3 regions of the Streptomyces sp. NPDC002838 genome follow, and region 3 is predicted to be linked to each of the others. Evidence: riboswitches for the same ligand, from Rfam matches in the RefSeq annotation. Region 3 holds a riboswitch; each other region holds the start of a gene.
The links. Region 3 has a riboswitch for cobalamin ahead of ABT063_RS37355 (cobalamin biosynthesis protein). Riboswitches for the same ligand answer to the same signal wherever they lie in the genome.
Positions count from the first base shown of each region.

Region 1: another riboswitch for cobalamin. It lies ahead of nicT (Nickel transporter NicT); the one in region 3 lies ahead of ABT063_RS37355 (cobalamin biosynthesis protein).
Region 2: another riboswitch for cobalamin. It lies ahead of ABT063_RS10115 (ribonucleoside-diphosphate reductase subunit alpha); the one in region 3 lies ahead of ABT063_RS37355 (cobalamin biosynthesis protein).

Region 1 covers NZ_JBEOVF010000022.1:120,597-128,442, reverse strand. The annotation lists gene ABT063_RS26680 (FxLYD domain-containing protein) at 1-327, shown strand, start outside; gene ABT063_RS26675 (hypothetical protein) at 341-478, shown strand; gene ABT063_RS26670 (Ig-like domain-containing protein) at 577-1,359, opposite strand; gene ABT063_RS26665 (glycoside hydrolase family 13 protein) at 1,537-3,210, opposite strand; gene ABT063_RS26660 (LAETG motif-containing sortase-dependent surface protein) at 3,544-4,485, shown strand; gene ABT063_RS26655 (ArsR/SmtB family transcription factor) at 4,926-5,285, opposite strand; cobalamin riboswitch at 5,365-5,564, shown strand; gene nicT (Nickel transporter NicT) at 5,593-6,684, shown strand; gene ABT063_RS26645 (nucleoside hydrolase) at 6,831-7,793, opposite strand; gene thrS (threonine--tRNA ligase) at 7,840-7,846, opposite strand, start outside.
Region 2 covers NZ_JBEOVF010000006.1:22,649-30,494, reverse strand. The annotation lists gene ABT063_RS10120 (ribonucleotide-diphosphate reductase subunit beta) at 1-947, opposite strand, end outside; gene ABT063_RS10125 (hypothetical protein) at 1-21, shown strand, start outside; gene ABT063_RS10115 (ribonucleoside-diphosphate reductase subunit alpha) at 947-3,313, opposite strand; cobalamin riboswitch at 3,438-3,566, opposite strand; gene mctP (monocarboxylate uptake permease MctP) at 3,737-5,365, opposite strand; gene ABT063_RS10105 (DUF3311 domain-containing protein) at 5,362-5,625, opposite strand; gene ABT063_RS52170 (YbdD/YjiX family protein) at 5,743-5,871, opposite strand; gene ABT063_RS10100 (GntR family transcriptional regulator) at 6,078-6,842, opposite strand; gene ABT063_RS10095 (extracellular solute-binding protein) at 7,233-7,846, shown strand, end outside.
Region 3 covers NZ_JBEOVF010000040.1:61,006-68,851, forward strand. The annotation lists gene ABT063_RS37340 (lysozyme) at 1-510, shown strand, start outside; gene ABT063_RS37345 (inorganic phosphate transporter) at 664-1,899, shown strand; gene ABT063_RS37350 (hypothetical protein) at 1,946-2,167, shown strand; cobalamin riboswitch at 2,278-2,417, shown strand; gene ABT063_RS37355 (cobalamin biosynthesis protein) at 2,519-3,583, shown strand; gene ABT063_RS37360 (cobyric acid synthase) at 3,580-5,091, shown strand; gene cobN (cobaltochelatase subunit CobN) at 5,088-7,846, shown strand, end outside.

The sequences.
Region 1 (7,846 bases), on a different contig from region 3:
GAGGCGTTCGCGTCGGCGACGGCGGAGGTGGGCCGGAGGTTCGACGAGATCGAGGGCGGCGTCGACGTCAAGGACGACGTACGGCTCGGCGCCCCGGTCACCGACGGGCGCACCACGGTCGAGGTCACCGCCGACAACACCGCCGACTCGACCAGGTCCTTCGCGGTCGAGGTCGACTTCACCGACCAGCACGGCAACCTGCTCGACGTGGTCGTCGTCACCGTCCCCGACGTCCCGGCCGGCGAGTCCGGGAAGGCCACGGCCCGCAGCAACCGCGAGCTGGGCGCCGATGTACGGGCGGTGGTGGGGCGGGCGGTGCGGTACTGAGCGGCGCGGAGACATGACCGGCACCCCGGTGGCCTTCACCGAGGAGGACTACGCGGCCCGTATGGACCGCGCGGCCCGGGACGCCGCCGCCAACGGAGACGGGCGGTCGGCGCCTGAACACCACCCCCACCGGATGCCGATCGTGGCTTGAGCCGGATCCGTCAGCCCGCCACCGGCCAGTTCAGCTCGGTGCGCAGGTCACGTGTGTCCATCTCCGGCGTGGGCTGCGTGACGTGCCCGCCCCGAAACTCATCGCCGAGCTTTGGACAACGACTTCTTCGCCGACGCGTCCCTCACCGTGATCTGAATCTGCTCGCTCGTCGCGCTCACGCCGTTCAGCGATGCCGTCGCCTGAAGCCGCCCCGCGCCGGCCGCGAGCGCCGGGCCCGGCACGCACGACCAGGTGCCGTCGGTGCCGGCGGTCGTCGCGCAGACCTCGTTCTCGGTCGCGTCCCGGACGGTGACCTGGGCGCCCGGATAGGCCGTACCGGACACCTCCGGCCGGTCGGGCAACGGCACTCCCGACTCGGGCCGGGTCAGCTTCGGCTCGGGCAGTCCGACGGTCACGGCGCACGCGCCCCGCTGCCGGACCAACCCGCTCGCGTCCGTGAGCCACAGCGCACAGCCCCGCGGCCGCGTGCCCGGCACGACGTCCCGGGGCACGGCCAGGACGAAGGGGAAGACCCGGCCCCGCCAGGCCTCGGCCGCCGCGGCACCCGTGAAGGTGTACGTCCCGCTGCCCCCGTCGCGCGCGAGAGCGCCCCGGTAGCCGCGGGCGTCGAGCGGCACGCCCCTGACGGCGATCCCGTCCGGCGCCGTCAGCGTCAACGACGACCCGGCACCCAACGGCGGCCCCGCGTACCCCGCGACCTCGACGACCCCCTCCCGCCCCGGGACGATGGTCACGGCACCCCACAGCTCACGGCCGGGCTCACCGGCGTATGCCGCGGCGGGCGACGAACCGCACAGGGCGGCGATCGCGCCCGCCACGGCTATGCCCGCCAGGGCGGCTGACTTCCTGGACCTGCTCATCGTCGGCGGAACTCCTCACGGCTTCACGACGGACGTCGGCGACCCCCTGCCAGCGATTCTCCCGTCCCGTTTCCGCAGGTGGCATGTGCTGTACGGCCGTATGGGCGAGGTGGGTTCCACGCGGTGCCGGTCCGGCGAGAGCTTCATGGAGAAGACCGGCCTGGTCGTGACAGACAGTCAGGCGATCCAGACGGTGGTGTCCGGCCCCAGCAGCCCGTCCTCCAGCGGGGCGCTGCTGAGCAGTACCTCCCCCGCCGGCAGCCGTACGGCCGCCCCCGACAGGTTGGTGACGCACCGCCAGCCGTCGTGCCGGGTGAAGTCCAGTACCCCGGCCGGGCTGTCGTCCGCCCAGGTCAGCGACTCCCCCTCCAGCAGCTTGCGGCGCAGCCGCAGGGCCGTGCGGTAGAGCTCCAGGGTGGAGCCCTCGACACCGTCCTGGGACTCGACGGCGTACGCCGCGAAGCTCTCCGGCTGCGGCAGCCAGGCGCCACCCGCCCCGAAGCCGTACGACGGTCCCGTCGCCGTCCACGGCAGCGGCACCCGGCATCCGTCGCGGCCCTTGCGGACGCGGCCGGTCTGTTCCCAGATCGGGTCCTGGAGGACCTCGACGGGCAGGCCGGCGACTTCGGGCAGGCCGAGTTCCTCGCCCTGGTAGACGTACGACGATCCGGGCAGCGCCAGCATCAGGAGCGTGGCCGCCCTGGCCCGTCGTAGGCCGTGGGACTCGTCCACCGCGGGCGCGTGACCGCCGGACAGCAGCCAGGCGTTGTCGTCGGTGCCGGGCGGGAGCATCAGCCGGGAGGTGTGCCGTACGACGTCGTGGTTGGACAGCACCCAGGTGGCGGAGGCGCCGGCCTGGTGCGCGCTGTCCAGCGAGTCGGTGATGACCTGCCGCAGCTCGTCCGCGTCCCAACCGGCCTGGAGATACTCGAAGTTGAAGGCCTGGCCGAGTTCGTCCGGACGGGCGTACAGCGTGCGTCGGGCGCCCTGGACCCAGGCCTCCGCGACCGCCATGCGGGGCGGGCGGTAGGAGTCGAGGATCTTGCGCCAGTCGCGGTAGATCTCGTGGACCTCGTCGCGGTCGTAGAAGGGGTGGGTGCCGGGCGCGAAGTGGGGCAGCGCGTCCTCGCTGCTGAGTTCGGGCGCGCCGAGGTCGCGCAGCGGCTCGCTCAGGTCCTTGGCCAGGGCGTGGGCGACGTCGACACGGAAGCCGTCGACCCCGCGGTCGGACCAGAAGCGCAGGGTGGTGCGGAAGTCGGCGCGGACCTCCTCGTTCGCCCAGTTGAGGTCGGGCTGCTGGGGCGCGAACAGGTGCAGGTACCACTGTCCGTCCGGCACCCGCTGCCAGGCGCTGCCGCCGAAGACGGACTGCCAGTCGGTGGGCGGGAGTTCGCCGTGCGTACCGCGGCCGTCGCGGAAGACATAGCGGTCGCGGGCGGGGGAGCCGGGGCCGGAGGCGAGGGCCTCCTGGAACCACACGTGCTGGTGGGAGGTGTGGTTGGGGACCAGGTCGACGATCACTTTCAGGCCGAGCCGGTGGGCCTCGGCGGCGAGCGCGTCGAAGTCGTCGAGGCTGCCCAGGCGCGGGTCGACGTCCCGGTAGTCGGCGACGTCGTAGCCGCCGTCGGCGAGTTCGGAGGGGTAGAAGGGGCTCAGCCACAGGGCGTCGACGCCGAGCGCGGCGAGATGGTTCAGCCGGCGGGTGACGCCTCGCAGGTCGCCGAGTCCGTCGCCGTCGGCGTCGGCGAAGCTGCGGGGGTAGACCTGGTAGACGACGGCCTGGCGCCACCAGTTGGGGTCGCGGGAGGAGAGGTCGGGAGTGGTCTCGGGGCGGTCGGGACGGTCGGTCACGCGGTCTCCCTCGGGGCAGTGGTGCGGGGCGCTCAAGTAGGCACTCCGGTACCTGTCCACATTGTCGGGAAAGCGAACTCGAACGCCGTCCGGAGCAGTTCATTCCCCGTGTGATGAAATTGTGATGGCCTTCTGAAGTCCCCCTCCATAGCCGCAGGTTGACAGCGTTCTGCCAGGAGATCCACGATGTGCGGACACCGTGGCGCATGTGACCAATGGGCCCAGTGCTTTTCAGACCCTGTGCATCACTCTGTGTATCTCAGGGCTCTGTGTGCGTTTTTGACCCGGTGTTCTTCGGAACACTCGCCACCCCCCTCACCCGATGGGATCCGCATGTCCATAGCTAGACGTGTCACCGCGCGCCGCCTGCTGGGGACGGGCGCCGTGGCGCTCGTCCTCTGTGCCGCCCCCGCCTCGGCCGCCTGGGCCACCGGCACCCCCGGCGGCGACGGCTGGAAGTCCGGCGGCACCTACAAGCCCGGGACGGGCGCGGGCACGGAGACCGGTACCGACCGCTGCCAGTTCTCGCTGGACGGCTCCAACTTCTTCGACTCGGTCAAGGTCGACGACCAGAACCTCAAGCCCACCGACGACGGCAAGGTCCACATCAAGGTCCGTGCCGCCGGCGACGCCACCACCTGCACCGCCTCCCTCGCCTCCTACCTCGCCCACGGCGCGACCTTCGCGACCTCCGGCGAGCAGGTCTTCGTCGACTTCGACACGGTGACCGTCAAGCCGGGGCAGACCGACTCCCTCGACATCGCGGTGCCGGACGCGGGCTGCTTCGCGCAGATCGACCTCTACCGCGGCGCGGTCAAGTTCGACGGCAAGCTCGACGCCAACGACGGATTCCAGCACGGCGACCTGCCCAAGGGCCCGGACCGCCCGGTCATCAAGGACAAGCTGATCGCGGCCTGGAACGGCGGCACGAAGAACTGCACGACGCCTCCGCCCACGGAGGAGCCGCCGTCCACGCCCACCCCGCCCCCGTCGACCCCGGAGGAGCCCACCGAGCCCTCGACGCCGACGGAGGAGACGACGCCTCCGGCGACCGAGCCCCCGGCCTCGGAGACGCCGTCCACCGAGACCCCGACCCCGACCCCCTCCGACTCCACCACCGCCCCGGCCCCCAAGCCGAACGGCGGCGGCGACAACCTCGCGGAGACGGGCGGCAGCAGCGCGACCGGCCCGATCGCCATCGGCGCGGCCGTACTCCTGGCGGGCGGCGCGGGCATCGTCCTGGCCACGCGACGCCGGCGGGCCGCTCGCTCGTAAGTACCGTCGGCTGATGGCTTGAACGCCGGACGGGCAACTCGCTCGTAGGCCCATCAGCCGACCCCTCGACCGCCGGCCGGGCAACGTCAGCCCGACCGGCGATCCCCCCGAGGCCCCGCAGGGGTGTCGGGAGCCCCGCCCGCGCACTTCCCCCGTGGTGCGCGGGCGGGGCCGTCGGCCCTGGCCTGTAGGGGTTTCAGTGCGGCCCTGACCGGAGGCAGCCGCCGTGGCCCACGTGATTGCAGACGGCGGTCGCTTCCAGGGCCTCGACCGGCTGTTCGCAGACCACGCACACAACCTGACGGCGGCGCAGCCGCTGTTCGCGGTGCCCCCGGAGAACCCGGTGATTGGCAGATCTGTTCCACCAACACGGCCACGTGACCTGGTGTTTTCCCTCGCGGGGGTGGAACAGATCTGCCAATCACCGCCTCCCACAAGCGTCAGCCCCCGTCGGCCGCGCAGTGCTCCAACAGCCCCCGCACCTCTCCGTCCACCACCCGGTACCGCACCACCCGCCCCTCCTTCTCCCCCTCCACGACCCCCGCCGCCCGCAGCAACCGCAGCGCCTGCGATACGGCGGGATCGTTCATGCCGGTCGCGATCGCCAGGTCGGACACGGCCAGCGGCCCGGTCTGGTGCAGGGCGAGGAGCAGCGCGAGCCTCTTGGGGTCCGCGAGGAGGGAGAAACGGTCGGCCCAGGTGCGGACGTGGCCGGGTTCGCCGATCGCGGCGATGGCGTCGCACACCCGGTGCCCGTCGATGGTGCGGCGGTCCGCTCGGTCGGCGGGGACGAGATGCATGCCGTCATCCTCGCAGGCGACCTGTGTGATCTTGAATACCTGCGCAAGTACGCAGCTATGCAGGAGACCGCCTGCCGCCCTACGGTGGGCGGGCCGTGGTGCTCGGGAAGCCGGTGACGCCCCTTCAGGGGCCATTCCGGAGCGGCCCTCGCCACTGTGATCGGGGAGTTCACGTCCCGTCCGGCGCAAGCCGGTGCCACTGGTCGTACGACTGGGAAGGCAGGAACGGCGGACACACGACCCGTAAGCCAGGAGACCGGCCACGGCATCTCACGAGTTGATCCACGAGGTGCTGGAGCGTGACCGTATGACCCTGCCCGAGCCCACATCCGCCTACCGCTGGCGCCGCGAGGACACCCTCAAGACCGCCGGCCTGATGGCGGTGATCGCCGCCCTGCACGTCGTGGCCTTCGGTGTTCTCTTCCTGCTCGTCGTACCCGGTCACTACGAGGTCGGCGACAAGGCCTTCGGCATCGGCCTCGGCATCACCGCCTACACCCTCGGCATGCGGCACGCCTTCGACGCCGACCACATCGCCGCCATCGACAACACCACCCGCAAGTTGATGGCCGACGGCAAGCGGCCGGTGTCGGTGGGCTTCTGGTTCGCGCTCGGTCACTCCAGCGTGGTGGTGGCGATGGCCGCGCTCGTCGCGGGCGGCGCCGCGCTCGCGGGCACCCTCATGAACGACGACTCCCGCACCCACCAGACGCTGGGGATCGTCGGTACGACGGTCTCGGGGACGTTCCTCTACCTCATCGCCGCCCTCAACCTGGTCGCCCTGCTCGGGATCCTGAAGGTCTTCCGGGCCATGCGGGCCGGCACGTACGACGAGAAGGAACTCGAACAGCACCTGGATTCACGGGGGTTCATGAACCGGATCCTCGGCCGCCTCACCAAGTCCATCAGCCGCCCCGGCCAGATGTACCCCCTCGGCTTCCTCTTCGGCCTCGGCTTCGACACGGCCACCGAGGTGACCCTGATGGTGATGGCGGGCTCGGGTGCGGCGGCCGGTCTGCCCTGGTACGCGATCCTCTCCCTGCCCCTCCTCTTCGCCGCCGGCATGAGCCTGTTCGACACCCTCGACGGCACGTTCATGAACTTCGCCTACCAGTGGGCGTTCTCCAACCCCGTCCGCAAGGTCTTCTACAACCTCACCATCACCGGCCTGTCCATCGCCGTCGCCTTCTTCATCGGCACGATCGAACTGGTCGGCGTCCTGCACGAGAAGCTCGACCTGACCGACGTCGTGACCACCTGGATCGCCGACATCGATCTCGACAACGTCGGTTACGTCATCGTCGGTCTGTTCGTGGTGGTGTGGGCGGCGGCCATCGGCTACTGGCGGCTCGCGAAGGTGGAACAGAGGTGGGCGGTACGGCCGGCCGACACCCGCTAGTGCCCCGACGGGCAACTGCCGGGCGTCGCGACATCGCTGAAGCCGGCAGCGCTGAAGCAGGCCAGCCCGCACCGCGTCGTGTCCATCCCCCGCCCGGCAAGGAGTTCCCGCTGCGCCGCGAAACGCTCCGCCGACTGCGACCGGCCCTAAACGCCCTCCACGGTCGCCAGCCACAACTTCACATACCGCTCCACGTCCACGCCCAACGCCACATCCACCAGCGGCTGTTCACGTACGCCCTCGTGGATCTCGGACTCACCGGGCCGTGAGCGGCGGTCGACGATCGTCTGGCCTCGGGTGGGGCCCGGGGCCAGGGCGACCTCGACCGGGAGGGGCTCGGTGGTGATGCCCTCCGGGTCGACGACCGCGCAGACCGCGCCCGCGTCGCCGAGGCCGCCCATGGGGGTGGGGTCGCCGGAGGTGGCGGGGTCGCGGTGGGCGAGGAGTTCGCCGGCCATGCGGAGGCGGGGTTCCGTGCTCGCGCGCAGGCGCTGGACATCCCCGGCCGGGACGAGGACCTGCTTGAAGACGTCCAGGCCGTACATCGTGATCGGCACCCCGGCCGTGAGCAGGATCGCGGCGGCCTCGGGGTCGTGCCACACGTTGAACTCCGCGACGGGCGTGGCGTTTCCGGCCGCCACCGCGCCGCCCATGAACACGATCCGCTCGATGTTCCGCACCACCTCCGGGTGCGTGCGCAGGAGCAGCGCGATGTTCGTCAGCGGTGCGGTGGGGATCAGGGTGACCGGACGGGGGGAGGCGAGGATCTCCTGCCGCAGCAGCGTGACCGCGTCGACGTCGACCGGGACTCGGGTCGGCGCGGGCAGGCCGAGGTCGCCCATCCCGTCCTGGCCGTGGACGTGCCGGGCCGTGCGGACGGGCTCGATCAGCGGGCGTTCGGCACCCCGCGCGACCGGTATGCCGGACGCCCCTGCTTGCTCCAGCACGGTCAGGGTGTTGCGGACCACCCCGTCCACGTCGGTGTTCCCCGCCACGCAGGTCACCGCGCGCACGTCGAGACCCGGGTGCCGTACGGCGAACAGCAGGGCCAGGGCGTCGTCGACACCCGTGTCGCAGTCGATGATCACCGGGATGGGCTGACCTGTCACGGCTGTCACGGCTGGGATCCTCTCTCCACGGGCTACGAGAGTGACCTTACGCA
Region 2 (7,846 bases), on a different contig from region 3:
AAGAAGTTGGTCAGCTCCTGAACGCCCTGGAGCTCCATGAAGGAGAAGGGGTTCTCGGAGCCGTACACCGGAGCGAAGCCGAGGCGCGTCAGGCGCTGGTCGGCCACGCACTCCAGGTACTGCCGCATCGAGTCGGTGTTCATGCCCGGGAGGCCGTCACCGCACAGGTCGCGCGCGAACTGCAGCTCGGCCTCGACGGCCTCCCTCAGCATGTCGGTGACCTGCTGCTGAAGCTGGTCGTCGAACAGCTCCGGCTCCTCCTTGCGGACGGTGTCCACGACGTCGAACGCGAAGCTCATGTGCATCGTCTCGTCGCGGAACACCCAGTTGGTGCCGGTCGCCAGGCCGTGCAGCAGACCCCGGCTGCGGAACCAGTAGACGTAGGCGAAGGCGCCGTAGAAGAACAGGCCCTCGATGCACGCGGCGAAGCAGACGAGGTTGAGCAGGAAGCGGCGGCGGTCCGCCTTCGTCTCGAGGCGGTCCAGCTTCTCGACCTCGTTGATCCACTTGAAGCAGAACTCGGCCTTCTCGCGGATGGAGGGGATGTTCTCGACGGCGTCGAAGGCCGCGGCCCTGTCCTCCGGGTCGGGCAGGTAGGTGTCCAGGAGCGTCAGGTAGAACTGGACGTGGACGGCCTCCTCGAAGAGCTGCCTGCTCAGGTACAGGCGGGCCTCGGGGGAGTTGATGTGCTTGTACAGCGTCAGCACCAGGTTGTTCGCGACGATCGAGTCGCCCGTCGCGAAGAAGGCGACCAGGCGGCCGATGAGGTGCTGCTCACCTTGTGACAGTTTCGCGAGATCCGACACATCCGAGTGGAGGTCTACCTCCTCCACGGTCCAGGTGTTCTTGATGGCGTCCCGGTAGCGCTCGTAGAAGTCGGGGTAGCGCATGGGACGGAGAGTCAGTTCGAAGCCCGGGTCGAGCAGGTTCGTGTTACGGGTGGTCATTACTGGCAGGCCTCGCAGGACTCGGGGTTTTCCAGGGAGCAGGCGACGGCCTCGTCGGGCGCCGGCTGCTGTACGGGGATGGTCTTCTCGGACTGCGCCTGGGCTCGGGCGGCGCGGGCGATGCGGGTCGCCGGGCGCGAGCGCAGGTAGTACGTCGTCTTCAGGCCCGACTTCCAGGCGTACGCGTACATCGAGGAGAGCTTGCCGATGGTGGGCGTCTCCAGGAAGAGGTTCAGCGACTGGGACTGGTCCAGGAACGGGGTCCGGGCCGCCGCCATGTCGATCAGGCCGCGCTGCGGGATCTCCCACGCGGTGCGGTACAGGGCCCGTACGTCCTCGGGGATCCAGGCGAATTCCTGCACCGAGCCGTTCGCCTCGCGCAGCGCCTCACGGGTGCGCGCGTCCCAGACGCCCAGCTCCTTCAGTTCCTTCACCAGGTACGAGTTGACCTGGAGGAACTCGCCGGACAGCGTCTCGCGCTTGAACAGGTTGGACACCTGCGGCTCGATGCACTCGTACACGCCCGCGATCGAGGCGATGGTGGCGGTGGGCGCGATCGCCAGCAGCAGCGAGTTGCGCATGCCGACGGAGGCGATCCGCTCGCGCAGGGCCGCCCAGCGCTCCGGCCAGGTCAACTCCGTGTCGTAGTGGTCGGGGTGGAGGACACCCCGGGCCGCACGGGTCTTCTCCCAGGCCGGCAGCGGGCCGTTGCGCTCGGCGAGGTCGGCGGAGGCCTCGTACGCGGCCAGCATGATGCGCTCGGCGATCCGCGTGGAGAGCCGCTTGGCCTCCGGCGAGTCGAAGGGCAGGCGCAACTGGAAGAAGACGTCCTGCAGACCCATCGCGCCGAGGCCGACCGGGCGCCAGCGGGAGTTGGAGCGGCCCGCCTGCTCGGTCGGGTAGAAGTTGATGTCGACGACCCGGTCGAGGAAGGTGACGGCGGTACGGACCGTCTCGTCCAGCCGCTCCCAGTCGATGTCGCCGCCGGAGACGAACGCGCCCAGGTTCACCGACCCCAGGTTGCAGACCGCCGTCTCCCCGTCGTCCGTGACCTCCAGGATCTCCGTGCAGAGGTTGGAGGAGTGGACCACGTGGCCCGGCTCGGCCGTCTGGTTGGCGGTGCGGTTGGCGGCGTCCTTGAAGGTCATCCAGCCGTTGCCGGTCTGCGCGAGGGTGCGCATCATGCGGCCGTAGAGGTCACGGGCGGGGATGGTCTTCTTCGCCAGCCCCCTCTTCTCGGCCGACCGGTACGCCGCGTCGAACTCCTCGCCCCACAGGTCGACCAGCTCCGGCACGTCGGACGGCGAGAACAGCGACCACTGCCCGTCGGCGTCGACCCGGCGCATGAACTCGTCCGGGACCCAGTGCGCGAGGTTCAGGTTGTGCGTACGGCGGGCGTCCTCACCGGTGTTGTCGCGCAGCTCCAGGAACTCCTCGATGTCGGAGTGCCAGGTCTCCAGATAGACCGCCGCCGCGCCCTTGCGCCGGCCGCCCTGGTTCACCGCGGCGACCGAGGCGTCGAGGGTCTTCAGGAACGGGACGATGCCGTTGGAGTGCCCGTTCGTGCCGCGGATCAGCGAACCGCGGGAGCGGATGCGGGAGTAGGCGATGCCGATGCCGCCGGCGTGCTTCGAGAGGCGGGCCACCTGGTGGTAGCGGTCGTAGATGGAGTCCAGCTCGTCCTTGGGGGAGTCCAGGAGGTAGCAGGACGACATCTGGGGGTGCCGGGTACCGGAGTTGAAGAGGGTGGGGGAGGAGGGCAGGTAGTCGAGGCGGCTCATGAGCCGGTAGAGCGCGGCGACTTCGTCGACGGACCTGCTCGTGTCGTCCTCCGCCAGCCCCGCGGCGACGCGCAGCATGAAGTGCTGCGGCGTCTCGATCACCTTGCGGGTGATCGGGTGCCGGAGCAGATAGCGGCTGTGCAGGGTGCGCAGGCCGAAGTAGCCGAGGCGGTCGTCGGCGTCCGTGTCGATCAGCGCGTCGAGGCGCTCGGCGTGGACCCGTACGAACTCGGCCGTACGGTCGGCGATGAGCCCCTCCCGGTGCCCCACGGCGACGGACCCGGTGAAGGACGTGACGCCCTGCGAGGCGGCTTCGGCGGCGATGCCGATCGTCAACAGGCGGGCGGCCAGCCGCGAGTAGACCGGGTCCTCGGAGATCAGGCCGGCGGCCGCCTCGGTGGCCAGCTCGCGCAACTCCGTCTCGTCGGCCCGCGCGGACCGGCCGCGCAGCGCGGCTGCGGCGACCCGGCCGGGGTCGGCGTCGGGCAGGTCGGCGGTCAGCTCGGTCAGGATCCGCAGCAACGCGGTTCCGGGACCGTCGGTCTCCAGGGCTGCTGAAACCGGTTCGGCTGGCGCGATGGTCACGTGGGGCTCTCCCTCGCTCGGCACGGGGGCCTGGTGGAGGGCAGGGGGCAGCACACGAGCGCACGCGGCGTCGCGTCCACCGACCCATTCCACGAGGCCCGGACGTCAGAACACCCGGACCGGACGGCCGGGCGTGCTGTCGGCAGGTCCTCGGACTGACGCCCATACGCGCATATACGGGCATGGGTACACCGTTGCGGGACAGTTCCGGATTCGCACCGGATTCCCCTGCGGCGACAGCGAGCATGAGCATACATCTTGTGCCGCGTGAGGACAGCACCCCCATATGTTGTGTCGCGGTGGTTTCGGAGCGTCAACTCGTAGGTGAGGAGAGTGAGGTGCCGAGTGCCCTTGCGGCGCATGGCCGGGAACGGCGACGGGCCGCCGGATTCGATCCGGCGGCCCGTCGTTCTCGCGTACGGCTCAGTGCGTGGCGCCCGCCGTGGCCGGCGGCAGCTCCACCTGGACGCCCGGGTCGCCCGCGTCGGCCGTGTAGTCCGACGGCTTGGTCTCGTCGACGCCCTCCGGGGCCTTCAGCGCCTTCAGGACGAAGGTCAGGACGACGGTGACGACCACGTTCAGCACGAACGCCGTCAGACCGATGTAGCCGATCTCGCCGATGCCGGGGATCTCCTTCGACGAGCCGCCGAAGTGCTTCTGCGTCGGCGAGGCGACGCCGTACGCGGCGACCGTGCCGTAGACCATGCCGACCGCCCAGCCCGCGAGCAGCGCCCAGCGGTGGAACCAGCGGGTGAACAGGCCGCCGACCAGCGCCGGGAAGGTCTGCAGGATCCAAATGCCGCCCAGCAGCTGGAAGTTGATCGCGACCGTCTTGTCCATCGTCAGGACGAAGGCCAGCGCGCCCACCTTCACCAGGAGCGAGACCAGCTTGGAGACCTTGGTCTCCTGCGCCGGCGTGGCGTCCGGCTTGATGAAGTCCTTGTAGATGTTGCGGGTGAAGAGGTTCGCGGCCGCGATCGACATGATCGCCGCCGGCACCAGCGCGCCGATGCCGATCGCTGCGAAGGCCACGCCCGCGAACCAGCTCGGGAACATGTCCTCGAACAGCTGCGGGATCGCCAACTGCCCGTTGCTGACCTTGACTCCGGCCGCGATCGCCATGAAGCCCAGCAGCGCCAGCAGGCCCAGCATCAGCGAGTACAGCGGCAGAATGGTGGTGTTGCGGCGGATCACCTCACGGCTGCGCGAGGACAGCGTCGCCGTGATCGAGTGCGGGTACATGAACAGCGCCAGCGCGGAGCCCAACGCCAGCGTGGCGTACGTCCACTGGCCGGCCTCCGCCGGGACCAGCGCACCGCGCGGGGCGCCCGTCGCCGGGTTGGTCTGACTGTACGCCTCACTCGCCTTGGCGAAGATGTCGTCGAACCCGCCCAGCTTGATCGGGATGTAGATGATCGCCACCGCGATGACGATGTAGATCAGCGTGTCCTTCACGAACGCGATCAGCGCGGGGGCCCGCAGACCCGACGAGTACGTGTACGCGGCCAGCACGCCGAAGGCGATCAGCAGCGGCAGGTCCTTGATGAACCAGTTGGTGTTCTCGCCACCGCCGACGCCCATCACGTCCAGCACGGCCTGGATGCCGACCAGCTGGAGCGCGATGTACGGCATGGTCGCGAGGATGCCGGTGAGGGCCACGGCGAGGGACAGACTCTTGGAGCCCCACCGGCCGCGCACGAAGTCCGAGGTCGTGACGTAGCCGTGCTTGTGCGAGACCGACCACAGGCGGGGCAGGAAGGTGAAGATCAGCGGGTAGACCAGGATGGTGTACGGCACGGCGAAGAAACCGGCCGCGCCCGCCGCGTAGATCGCCGCCGGTACGGCGACGAAGGTGTACGCCGTGTACAGGTCGCCGCCGAGCAGGAACCAGGTGACCCAGGTGCCGAACGAGCGGCCGCCGAGGCCCCATTCGTCGAGGCTGTGCTCGTTCTCTGCCTTGCGCCAGCGGGCGGCCAGGAAGCCCATGACCGTGACGGCCAGGAAGAAGAAGATGAAGACGGCGAGTGCGACGCCGTTCACGCCGTCGTTCACTGCGACGCACCGCCCTTCTGGGAGGAGCGGGCGCGCTGGTCACGCTGCCACAGCTTGTACGCGATCATCGTGAGCGCCGTGGAGATCAGCACCCAGGCCATCTGGTACCAGTAGAAGAACGGGATGCCGATGAAGGCCGGGTCCGTCTTGGTGTACGACCCCACCCACAGCATCGCCACGAAGGGCGCGACGAGGCAGACGGCGATGACGACCCTCGCGGGGGTCACCACCGTTCCGCTCACTTCCGGCTCGTTCGACATCGGGCGGCTCCGTCCCCTCACTGATCACCTGTGTAAGCGCAGGCAATCTAGGTCACGGTGTCGCAGATGCGGAACCCCTCGTCCGCATATCGGTATGTGTCGGTTCCGTGTCGGTCCTCAGCAGCAGCGGAACCCCTGGCGCGGGTCCGCCTCCTGCCGGTCCGTACTGCGCACGTGGGCGACATGGCGGTCGTACGCCGACTCGTCGGTCAGCTCCCGCACGTACCAGCGCACGCCCCTAAGCACCCGAAGTTCGGACGTTCGCGGTACGCACTGGGAGGTCCTCCCGTCCATGCGGCGACGGGAGGACCGTAGAGCAGGAAGAGCAGTTGCGCTACACCGCGTGCAGTACTGAGAAGGCCCTTACTCCTGCGGACGATTGAGCCGGGCCACGCCGCATCACCCCGGGGGACAACCCCCGGACCCCCAGCCATCCCGCACTCGGCCCAGCTCTATTCCGCAGGCCGCTTCAGCCGCGCCACGAACTTGTAGCGGTCCCCCCGATAGACGGACCGCACCCACTCCACCGGCTGACCCTCCCGGTCCAGCGAGTGCCGGGACAGCATCAGCATCGGCAGGCCCACGTCGGTGCCGAGCAGGCCGGCCTCGCGCGGGGTGGCCAGCGAGGTCTCGATGGTCTCCTCCGCCTCGGCGAGATGGACGTCGTACACCTCGGCCAACGCCGTGTAGAGGGATGTGTACTTGACCAGTGACCGGCGCAGCGCCGGGAAGCGCTTCGCGCTCAGGTGGGTCGTCTCGATGGCCATCGGCTCGCCGTTCGCCATCCGCAGCCGCTCGATGCGCAGCACCCGCCCGCCGGGCGTGATGTCGAGCAGCTCGGCCAGCCGGTCGTCGGCGGTGATGTAGCCGATGTCCAGCAGCTGCGAGGTGGGTTCGAGGCCCTGGGCGCGCATGTCCTCGGTGTACGAGGTGAGTTGGAGCGCCTGCGAGACCTTCGGCTTGGCGACGAACGTGCCCTTGCCCTGGATGCGCTCCAGGCGGCCCTCGACCACCAGCTCCTGAAGGGCCTGGCGCACGGTGGTGCGCGAGGTGTCGAACTCGGCGGCGAGCGTGCGCTCGGGCGGCACCGGCGTACCCGGCGACTGCGTCTCCGTCATGTCGAGCAGGTGCTTCTTCAGGCGGTAGTACTTGGGCACGCGCGCGGTACGGACACTCGCTCCACCCTCGTTCTCCGCACTGCTGACGTCGGTGCTCATCTCTGCCTTCCCGGCTTCGGGTGCCGAAGCGGCCGACATCCCATCGGCCACGGCTCACATCGTGGCACGGCAGCGTACCGGGATGTCTCCCGCACGCTCCGTGATCTCCTCTGTATACCGTCAGGACTTCCTTCTGGTCTAGTCCACCGGCGGTCCATGCTGCCGTCAAGTGGTCTGCCCGATCTGTCGGGCTTCGTAATGAAGGGTTCCTGCATATCGCGGTCCCGTAACGGACGGCCAAAGCGCACGAGAACACCCTTGACAGGCTTATTGGTCTGGTCCAGGCTCCCCCTACTGGTCTACACCATTGGTCCAGTCCCGGCCCCGAGGGCAGACCCAGGTCAGCCGCAGGGAGGCAGGGGGGTTGGTGGCATCCCTGAGGAGGATGGCGTGAAGCGCAAGCTGACAGTCGCGATCGGTATCGCGGGCATGATGGTCTCCATCGCGGCGTGCGGGGGCGACGGTGGCAGCGGGGGTTCGGACAACAGCGGGGCGGACGTCAAGGAGCTGACCGTCTGGCTCACCGTCGACGCGCAGAACAACTGGCCGCAGCTGGTGAAGGCGGCCGACGCCGCGGTGCAGAAGGCGCACCCCGGCATCAAGATCAACCACGAGTACTACGGCTGGCCGGACAAGAACGCCAAGCTGGACGCCGTCCTCGCCACCGACAAGGCCCCCGACGTGGTCGAGATGGGCAACACCGAGATGCTGAGCTACATGGTCAAGGGCGCCTTCGCTCCCCTCGACCCGGCGAAGTTCGACAACTCCTCCGCCTGGCTGGACGGCCTCAAGGCCTCGGTGACCTATGACGGCAAGACCTACGGCGTCCCCTACTACGCCGGCGGTCGCGTCGCCAACTGGCGCAAGGACGTGTTCGCCTCGGTGGGCGTCAAGTCCGCCCCGAAGACGTACGACGAGCTGACCGCCGCCCTGGACAAGGTCCAGAAGAAGCAGGGCGACAAGTTCAGCGCCTGGTACCAGCCCACCCGTGACTGGTACGCGGC
Region 3 (7,846 bases):
GGCCAGCAGTACAACGGCGCCCGCGACATGGGCATCATCCGCGGCGCGTACCACTTCGCGCTGCCCAACAAGTCGTCGGGCAAGGCACAGGCGGCACACTTCGTGCGCAACGGCGGCGGCTGGACCGCGGACGGCTGGACGCTGCCGCCCGCGCTCGACATCGAGTACAACCCGTACGACAAGAAGCGCAAGTGCTACGGCCTGAGCAAGGCGAAGATGGTCAGCTGGATCAAGTCGTTCAGCGACGAGGTCAAGCGGCGCACCGGTCGCCGTCCGGTGATCTACACCACCGCCCACTGGTGGAACACGTGCACCGGCCGAAGCGGCGCCTTCGCCTCGAACCACCCCCTGTGGGTCGCCCGTTACAACTCCGCGGGCACGGGGGCACTGCCGGCCGGATGGTCGGCCTGGACGATCTGGCAGTACGACAACGGCGGCAGCCTGCCGGGTGACCAAAATCTCTTCAACGGGTCCCTGACCCAGCTGAGAAAGTTTGCCCGAGGCTACTAGCCGTGCGGCGACTGGGCCGCACGAGAGAAAGGGAGCTCGGCGGTGCGAGAACCGTCATCCCCGGACACCGTGCGGCCCTCCTCAGTTCATCTTCCGTTCACTCAGGTTACCTACGTTCGTCCGGCCAATGACCTCGAACGATTGCCTGGGTAAATGGAAAACTTCTCGCTGATCCTCGCGATTGTGGTGGTAACCGCACTCGCGTTCGATTTCACGAACGGTTTCCACGACACCGCCAACGCGATGGCCACGACCATCTCGACCGGTGCGCTCAAGCCCAAGGTCGCGGTGGCCATGTCCGCCGTACTGAACCTTGTAGGCGCCTTCCTCTCCGTGGAGGTCGCCAACACGATCTCCAAGGGTCTCGTGGACGAGACCGGCATCCGTCCCGAGGTCATCTTCGCCGCCCTGGTCGGCGCGATCCTCTGGAATCTGCTGACCTGGCTCGTGGGCCTGCCCTCCAGTTCCTCGCACGCCCTCATGGGCGGTCTGATCGGCGCCGCCATCGCCTCGGCCGGCGTGGGCGCCGTCCACGGTGACGCGCTGGTCACCAAGGTCCTGATCCCGGCGATCGCGGCCCCACTGGTGGCGGGTCTCGCGGCGATGTTCGCCACCCGCCTCTCCTACAGGCTGGGCAAGAAGGCCGACGGCAAGGCCGCCGAGAAGGGCTACCGGGCCGGCCAGATCGCCTCGGCGGGTCTCGTGTCCCTCGCGCACGGCACGAACGACGCGCAGAAGACGATGGGCATCATCACCCTCGCCCTGGTCGCCGGCGGCGCCGTCGCCCCCGACTCCGACCCGCCCCTGTGGGTCATCCTCTCCGCGGGCATCGCCATCGCGCTGGGCACCTACCTCGGCGGCTGGCGCATCATCCGCACCATGGGCAAGGGTCTGACCGACCTCCAGCCGCAGCAGGGCTTCGCCGCCCAGACCAGCGCGGCCACGGTCATCCTGGCCTCCTCCCACCTCGGCTTCTCCCTCTCCACCACGCACTCGGTCTCCGGCGCGGTGATGGGCGCGGGCCTCGGCCGCAAGGGCGGGGTCGTCCGCTGGTCCACGGCGACGCGCATGTTCGTCGCCTGGGGTCTCACGCTCCCCGCCGCCGCCCTGGTCGGCGCGCTCGCCGAGTACGTGACGGGCTTCGGCGACTGGGGTACGGCCGTCGTCGCCGTCTTCCTCGTCGCCTCCAGCGCCGCGATCTGGAAGATCTCCCGCCGTGAGGTCGTCGACCACACGAACGTCTGCGACTCCGAGGAGCCGGCCGGCGTGATGACCACGGCGATCGCCGCCGTGACCCCGCCGCCGGCGGGCACGGTGACCGAGGACCTCGCCACCACGATCCCGGCCCAGGCGGCCGAGCCCGCCACGTCGACCGCCACCACGGTCTGACCCCCGCGCACCCGGTCAAGCATCCGGCCAAGAAGGAAGCATCACCATGAAGATCGACTGGTCGGCCCTCGGCTCCGTCTTCGGCGTCAGCCTCGCGGTCACCGTGGCCCTCGTGGCCGTGTTCACCCTCGGCATCACCGGCCTCTCACGACGCGAACGGGCGGCGGCCCAGGGGGACTCCGCCGCGCTTGCGGTCACGGGCGCGTACGCCTGCTTCGCGGCGTGCGCGGCGGCGGTGGCGTACGGGATCTATCTGATCGTGGCCTGACGCACAGCACGCGAAAGCACTTGAGGTGCGGAACGGATCACCGTCCCGCACCTCACGCATGTGTGGGCCTTCGCACACTCTCCCGTCGCAGGTCAACAGCAAGTTGACGGCCCTTCCAACCCCGTGGTGGACTGCCGGAGCCATGTACGGCGGCAGGAGAGGAAGCCGGTGAGAATCCGGCGCGGTCCCGCCACTGTCACCGGGGTAGAAAGCCCCGGGAGCCAGGAACTCTCACCGCCGGTCTCGTCGAACCAGGGCGTGGACACCCTGAGTGAGGACATATCGCCATGCTCGGCTGCCGATTGAGGTTCAGTACCAACGCGTTGTCTGACTCCGCGGTCGGCTGAGCCGATGCGGGCCGATCGCGTTTTCGCGTACGGCGCCGCCGCCGGCCTCCTCGGCGACCTGCTTCTCGGTGATCCGCGCCGTGGGCATCCGGTCGCCGTGTTCGGACGGGCCGCGGGTGCCGTGGAGCGGGTGTTGTGGCGGGACCATCGCGGGTGGGGTGCGCTGCACGCCGTCGTGTGTGCCGGTGGCGCCGTCGCGCTCGGGGCCGTGGCCGCTCGTGCCGTACGTACGTCCCCTGCCGCCTCCGTCGCGCTGACCGGCGCCGCCACCTGGGCCGTCGTGGGCGGGACTTCGCTCGCCCGGGAAGCCCGGGCCGTCGGACGTGCCCTGGAGGCGGGGGACGTCGAGGGGGCCCGGGCGCGGCTGCCGCATCTGTGCGGACGGGATCCGCAGGCACTCGACGCCGACGGGATCGCGCGGGCCGTGGTGGAGTCCGTCGCCGAGAACACGTCCGACGCGGTGGTGGGGGCGCTGGTGTGGGGGGCCGTTGGTGGGGTGCCGGGGCTTCTCGGGTTTCGGGCCGTCAACACCCTTGACGCGATGGTCGGGCACAAGTCGCTGCGCCACCGGAGGTTCGGGTGGGCTTCCGCGCGGCTCGACGACGTTGCGGGGTGGCCGGGGGCGCGGGTGACTGCGGTTCTGGCTGCGGTGGCCGGCGAAGATCTGCGGGGGGCCGTACGTGCTTGGCGTGCGGACGCGGCCAAGCATCCGAGTCCCAACGCCGGGCCTGTGGAGGCGTCGTTCGCGGGGGCGCTGGGGGTGCGGCTCGGGGGGACGTTGTCGTATGCGGGGCGGGTCGAGCATCGGCCTGTGCTGAACGATGGGGGGCGTTCTGTGGAAGTCGGGGACATCGAGCGGGCTGTTCGGTTGTCGCGGCGGGTGGGGTGGCTGGCGTTGGGGGTGAGTGCGGCAGGTGCGCTACTGCGGGAGCGGGTCGCGAGGCGCCCGGCACCGCAGGCTGTGCCCACCCTCCCCCACTCTCGGCTTCGCTCGAGCGGGGGGACCCCCATCGCCCTGCGGAACGACTGCCCACAGCGGTGCCGCCGGCGGTCGGGGCGTGTGTCATGACCGGTGGTGGGCTTCTCGTCGCCGGTACCACCTCCGACGCCGGCAAAAGTGTCGTCACCGCCGGGATCTGTCGGTGGCTGGTGCGGCAGGGCGTCAAGGTGGCGCCCTTCAAGGCGCAGAACATGTCCCTCAATTCGTTCGTGACGCGGGAGGGCGCGGAGATCGGGCGGGCGCAGGCCATGCAGGCGCAGGCCTGTCGTGTCGAGCCGACCGCCCTGATGAATCCCGTGCTGCTCAAGCCAGGAGGCGAGCAGAGCAGTCAGGTCGTGCTGCTCGGGAAGCCGGTCGGCGAGCTGAGCGCGCGCGGGTACCACGGGGGGCGGCAGCAAAGGCTCCTCGGGACCGTGCTGGACTGTCTCGCCGAGTTGCGGGGCACGTATGACGCGGTGATCTGTGAGGGGGCCGGCAGTCCTGCCGAGATCAATCTGCGGCGGACCGACATCGTGAACATGGGGATCGCGCGGAACGCGCGGCTGCCTGTGCTCGTGGTGGGGGACATCGACCGTGGTGGCGTGTTCGCCTCCTTCTTCGGGACCGTCGCGCTGCTTTCGCCCGAGGATCAGGAACTCGTCGCCGGGTTCCTGGTCAACAAGTTCCGGGGGGACGTCTCCCTGCTGGAACCCGGGCTCGACATGTTGCACGGGCTCACCGGACGGCGGACCTACGGCGTCCTGCCCTTCCGGCACGGGCTCGGCATCGACGAGGAGGACGGGCTCCGGGTCTCCCTGCGGGGGACGGTCAGGGAGTCGGTCGTCGCCCCGCCCGTCGGCGCGGACGTACTGCGCGTCGCCGTCTGTGCCGTCCCCCTGATGTCCAACTTCACCGACGTGGACGCGCTGGCCGCCGAGCCGGGTGTGGTCGTCCGGTTCGTGGACCGGCCGGAGGAGCTGTCCGACGCCGACCTCGTGGTGATTCCGGGGACCCGGGGGACCGTACGGGCACTGGAGTGGCTGCGGGAGCGCGGGCTGGCCGACGCCCTCGTCCGCAGGGCCGCGGCCGGGCTGCCGGTCCTCGGCATCTGCGGCGGCTTCCAGATCCTCGGCGAGCACATCGAGGACGACGTCGAGAGCCGGCAGGGGCATGTCGACGGGCTCGGGCTGCTTCCCGTACGGGTGCGGTTCGCGCGGGAGAAGACCCTCACGCGGCCGGAGGGCGAAGCCCTCGGGGAGCACGCCGCGGGGTACGAGATTCATCACGGGGTCGCCGATATCGCAGGCGGAGAGCCCTTCCTGGACGGCTGCCGGGTCGGCCAGACCTGGGGCACGCACTGGCACGGATCGCTGGAGTCGGACGGTTTCCGGCGGGCCTTCCTGCGTGAGGTGGCGGCCGCCGCGGGCCGCCGGTTCGTGCCGGCCCCGGACACCTCGTTCGCCGCGCTGCGCGAGGAGCAGCTCGACCGGCTCGGCGACCTGATCGAACAGCACGCGGACACGGACGCGCTGTGGCGGCTCATCGAGTCCGGCGCGCCGCAAGGACTGCCTTTCCTTCCACCGGGAGCGCCCGCATGAGCACAGTGTTGTTGTTGTCGACCGCCGACACGGACCTGTTGGCGGCTCGGGCCGCTTCCGGTGCCTCCTACCGGATCGGCAACCCGACCCGCGTGGATGTCGAGGGCGAGCTGCCCTCCCTCATCGCGGGCGCGGACATCGCCGTCGTACGGCTGCTCGGTGGCAAGCGGGCCTGGGAGGACGGGCTCGCCGCGCTGAAGGCGTCCGGCATCCCGACCGTGCTGCTGGGCGGAGAGGCCGTGCCCGACGCGGAGTTGATGGCCGAGTCGTCGGTGCCGGCGGGAGTCGTGGCGGAGGCGCTGCGGTATCTCGTCGAGGGCGGGCCGGCCAACCTGACCGAGCTGGCGCGGTTCCTGTCGGACACCGTGCTGCTGACCGGTGAGGGGTTCGTCGAGCCGCGGAAGATGCCCGAGTACGGCGTCCATGGTGAGCGTCCCTTCGCCGAGGGGCGCCCGACCGTCGGCGTCCTCTTCTACCGAGCGCACGAGCTCAGCGGCAACACCGCCTTCGTGGACACGCTGTGCGACGCGATCGAAGCGCGGGGCGCCAACGCACTTCCCGTGTACTGCGGTTCGCTGCGCGGTGCCGACCCCGGACTCTACGAGCTCCTCGCCAAGGCCGACGCCCTCGTCGCCACCGTCCTCGCCGCCGGCGGCACGCACGCCTCGCAGGCGTCGGCCGGCGGTGACGAGGAGGCGTGGGACATCGGGGCGCTCGCCGACCTCGACGTCCCAGTGCTGCAGGGGCTTTGCCTGACCTCGTCGCGGAGCGCCTGGGAGGAGTCGGACGCCGCTCTCTCCCCCATGGACGCGGCGATGCAGGTCGCCATCCCGGAGTTCGACGGGCGGCTGATCACCGTGCCGTTCTCCTTCAAGGAGCAGGGGCCGGACGAGGTCCCGGTGTACGTCGCCGATCCGGAGCGGGCCGCGCGGGTCGCCGGAATCGCCGTACGGCACGCGGAGTTGAAGCACAAGCCGAACGCCGAGAAGAAGCTCGCGCTCGTCTTCACCGCCTACCCGACCAAGCACTCGCGCGTCGGCAACGCGGTCGGCCTGGACACGCCCGCCTCGGCGGTGCGAGTGCTGGACGCGCTGCGGGACGCGGGATACGGGGTCACCGCGTACCCGTCCGGCGGCGACGAGTTGATCCACCGGCTGATCGAGGCCGGCGGCCACGACGTCGAGTGGCTGACGGAGGAGCAGCTGGCCTCCGCCCCCGCACGCGTGCCGCTCGCCGACTACCGGGCGTGGTTCGACAAGCTCGACCCCGAGCTGCGGGACGCGATGCTGGAGGCGTGGGGTGAGCCGCCGGGCGGCCTGTACGTCGACGGGGACGAGATCGTGCTGGCCTCGCTCCAGTTCGGGAACGTCGTCGTGATGATCCAGCCGCCGCGCGGCTTCGGCGAGAACCCGATCGCGATCTACCACGACCCGGACATGCCGCCGTCGCACCACTACATGGCCGCGTACAGGTGGCTGGACAACAGCTTCGGCGCCGACGCCATCGTGCACATGGGCAAGCACGGCACGATGGAGTGGCTGCCGGGCAAGGGACTCGGGCTCAGCGGCGGCTGCGCTCCGGACGCCGTCCTCGGGGACCTGCCGTTGATCTACCCGTTCATCGTCAACGACCCCGGCGAGGGCACCCAGGCCAAGCGGCGCGGGCACGCCACCGTCGTCGACCACCTGGTGCCGCCGATGGCGCGCGCCGACACCTACGGCGACCTGGCCAAGCTGGAACAGCTCCTCGACGAGTACGCGCTCGTCTCCGACCTGGACCCGACGAAGGCGCCGGCCGTACGCGCGCAGATCTGGACGTTGGTGAAGGCGGCCGAGCTGCACCACGACCTGCATGTCGACGAGCAGCCGGACGACGAGGCGTTCGACGAGTTCGTCATGCACATCGACGGCTATCTGTGCGAGATCAAGGACGTGCAGATCCGCGACGGCCTGCACATTCTGGGCGGCGGACCGGTCGGCGAACCGCGCGTGAACCTCGTGCTCGCGGTGCTGCGTGCCTCGCAGGTGTGGGGCGGGCAGGCGAACGCGCTGCCGGGGCTCAGGGCCTGTCTGGCGGCTCATTTCGGGCTGGTGGAGAAGGAGTTGCTGGCCGAGCCCGGGGAACCGGTCAAGGTGCCGGTGGAGCTGACGGATCTCGTCGAGGGCCCGGCGCGTACGGCCGCCGACTCGATCGACCTGCTGGAGCAGCTGTGCCGGCGGGTCGCGGAGGGCATGGAAGAGCGGGCGTGGGACGTCACGGCCGCACCGGCCCTCGTCCGGGAGGTCCTCGGTACCGAACACCCCGACGCCGTCGCGGTGGTGGAGTTCGCCTGCCGGGAGGTCGTGCCACGGCTGGAGAGGACGACCGACGAGATCGGGCACATCCTCAAGGCGCTCGAAGGTGGTTACGTCCCGGCCGGTCCCTCCGGTTCGCCCACCCGCGGACTGGTCAACGTCCTCCCCACCGGCCGGAACTTCTACTCCGTCGACCCCAAGGCCATTCCCTCCCGGCTGAGTTGGGAGGTCGGGCAGTCGCTCGCCGACTCACTCGTGCAGCGGTACCTGGCCGACACCGGTGAGTATCCGAAGTCGGTCGGCCTGACGGTCTGGGGTACGTCGGCCATGCGCACCCAGGGTGACGACATCGCCGAGATCCTGGCGCTGCTGGGGTGCCGGCCGGTGTGGGACGACGCGTCGAGGCGGGTGACGGGCTTCGAGGTCGTCGGGGTGGAGGAGCTCGGTCGGCCGCGCATCGA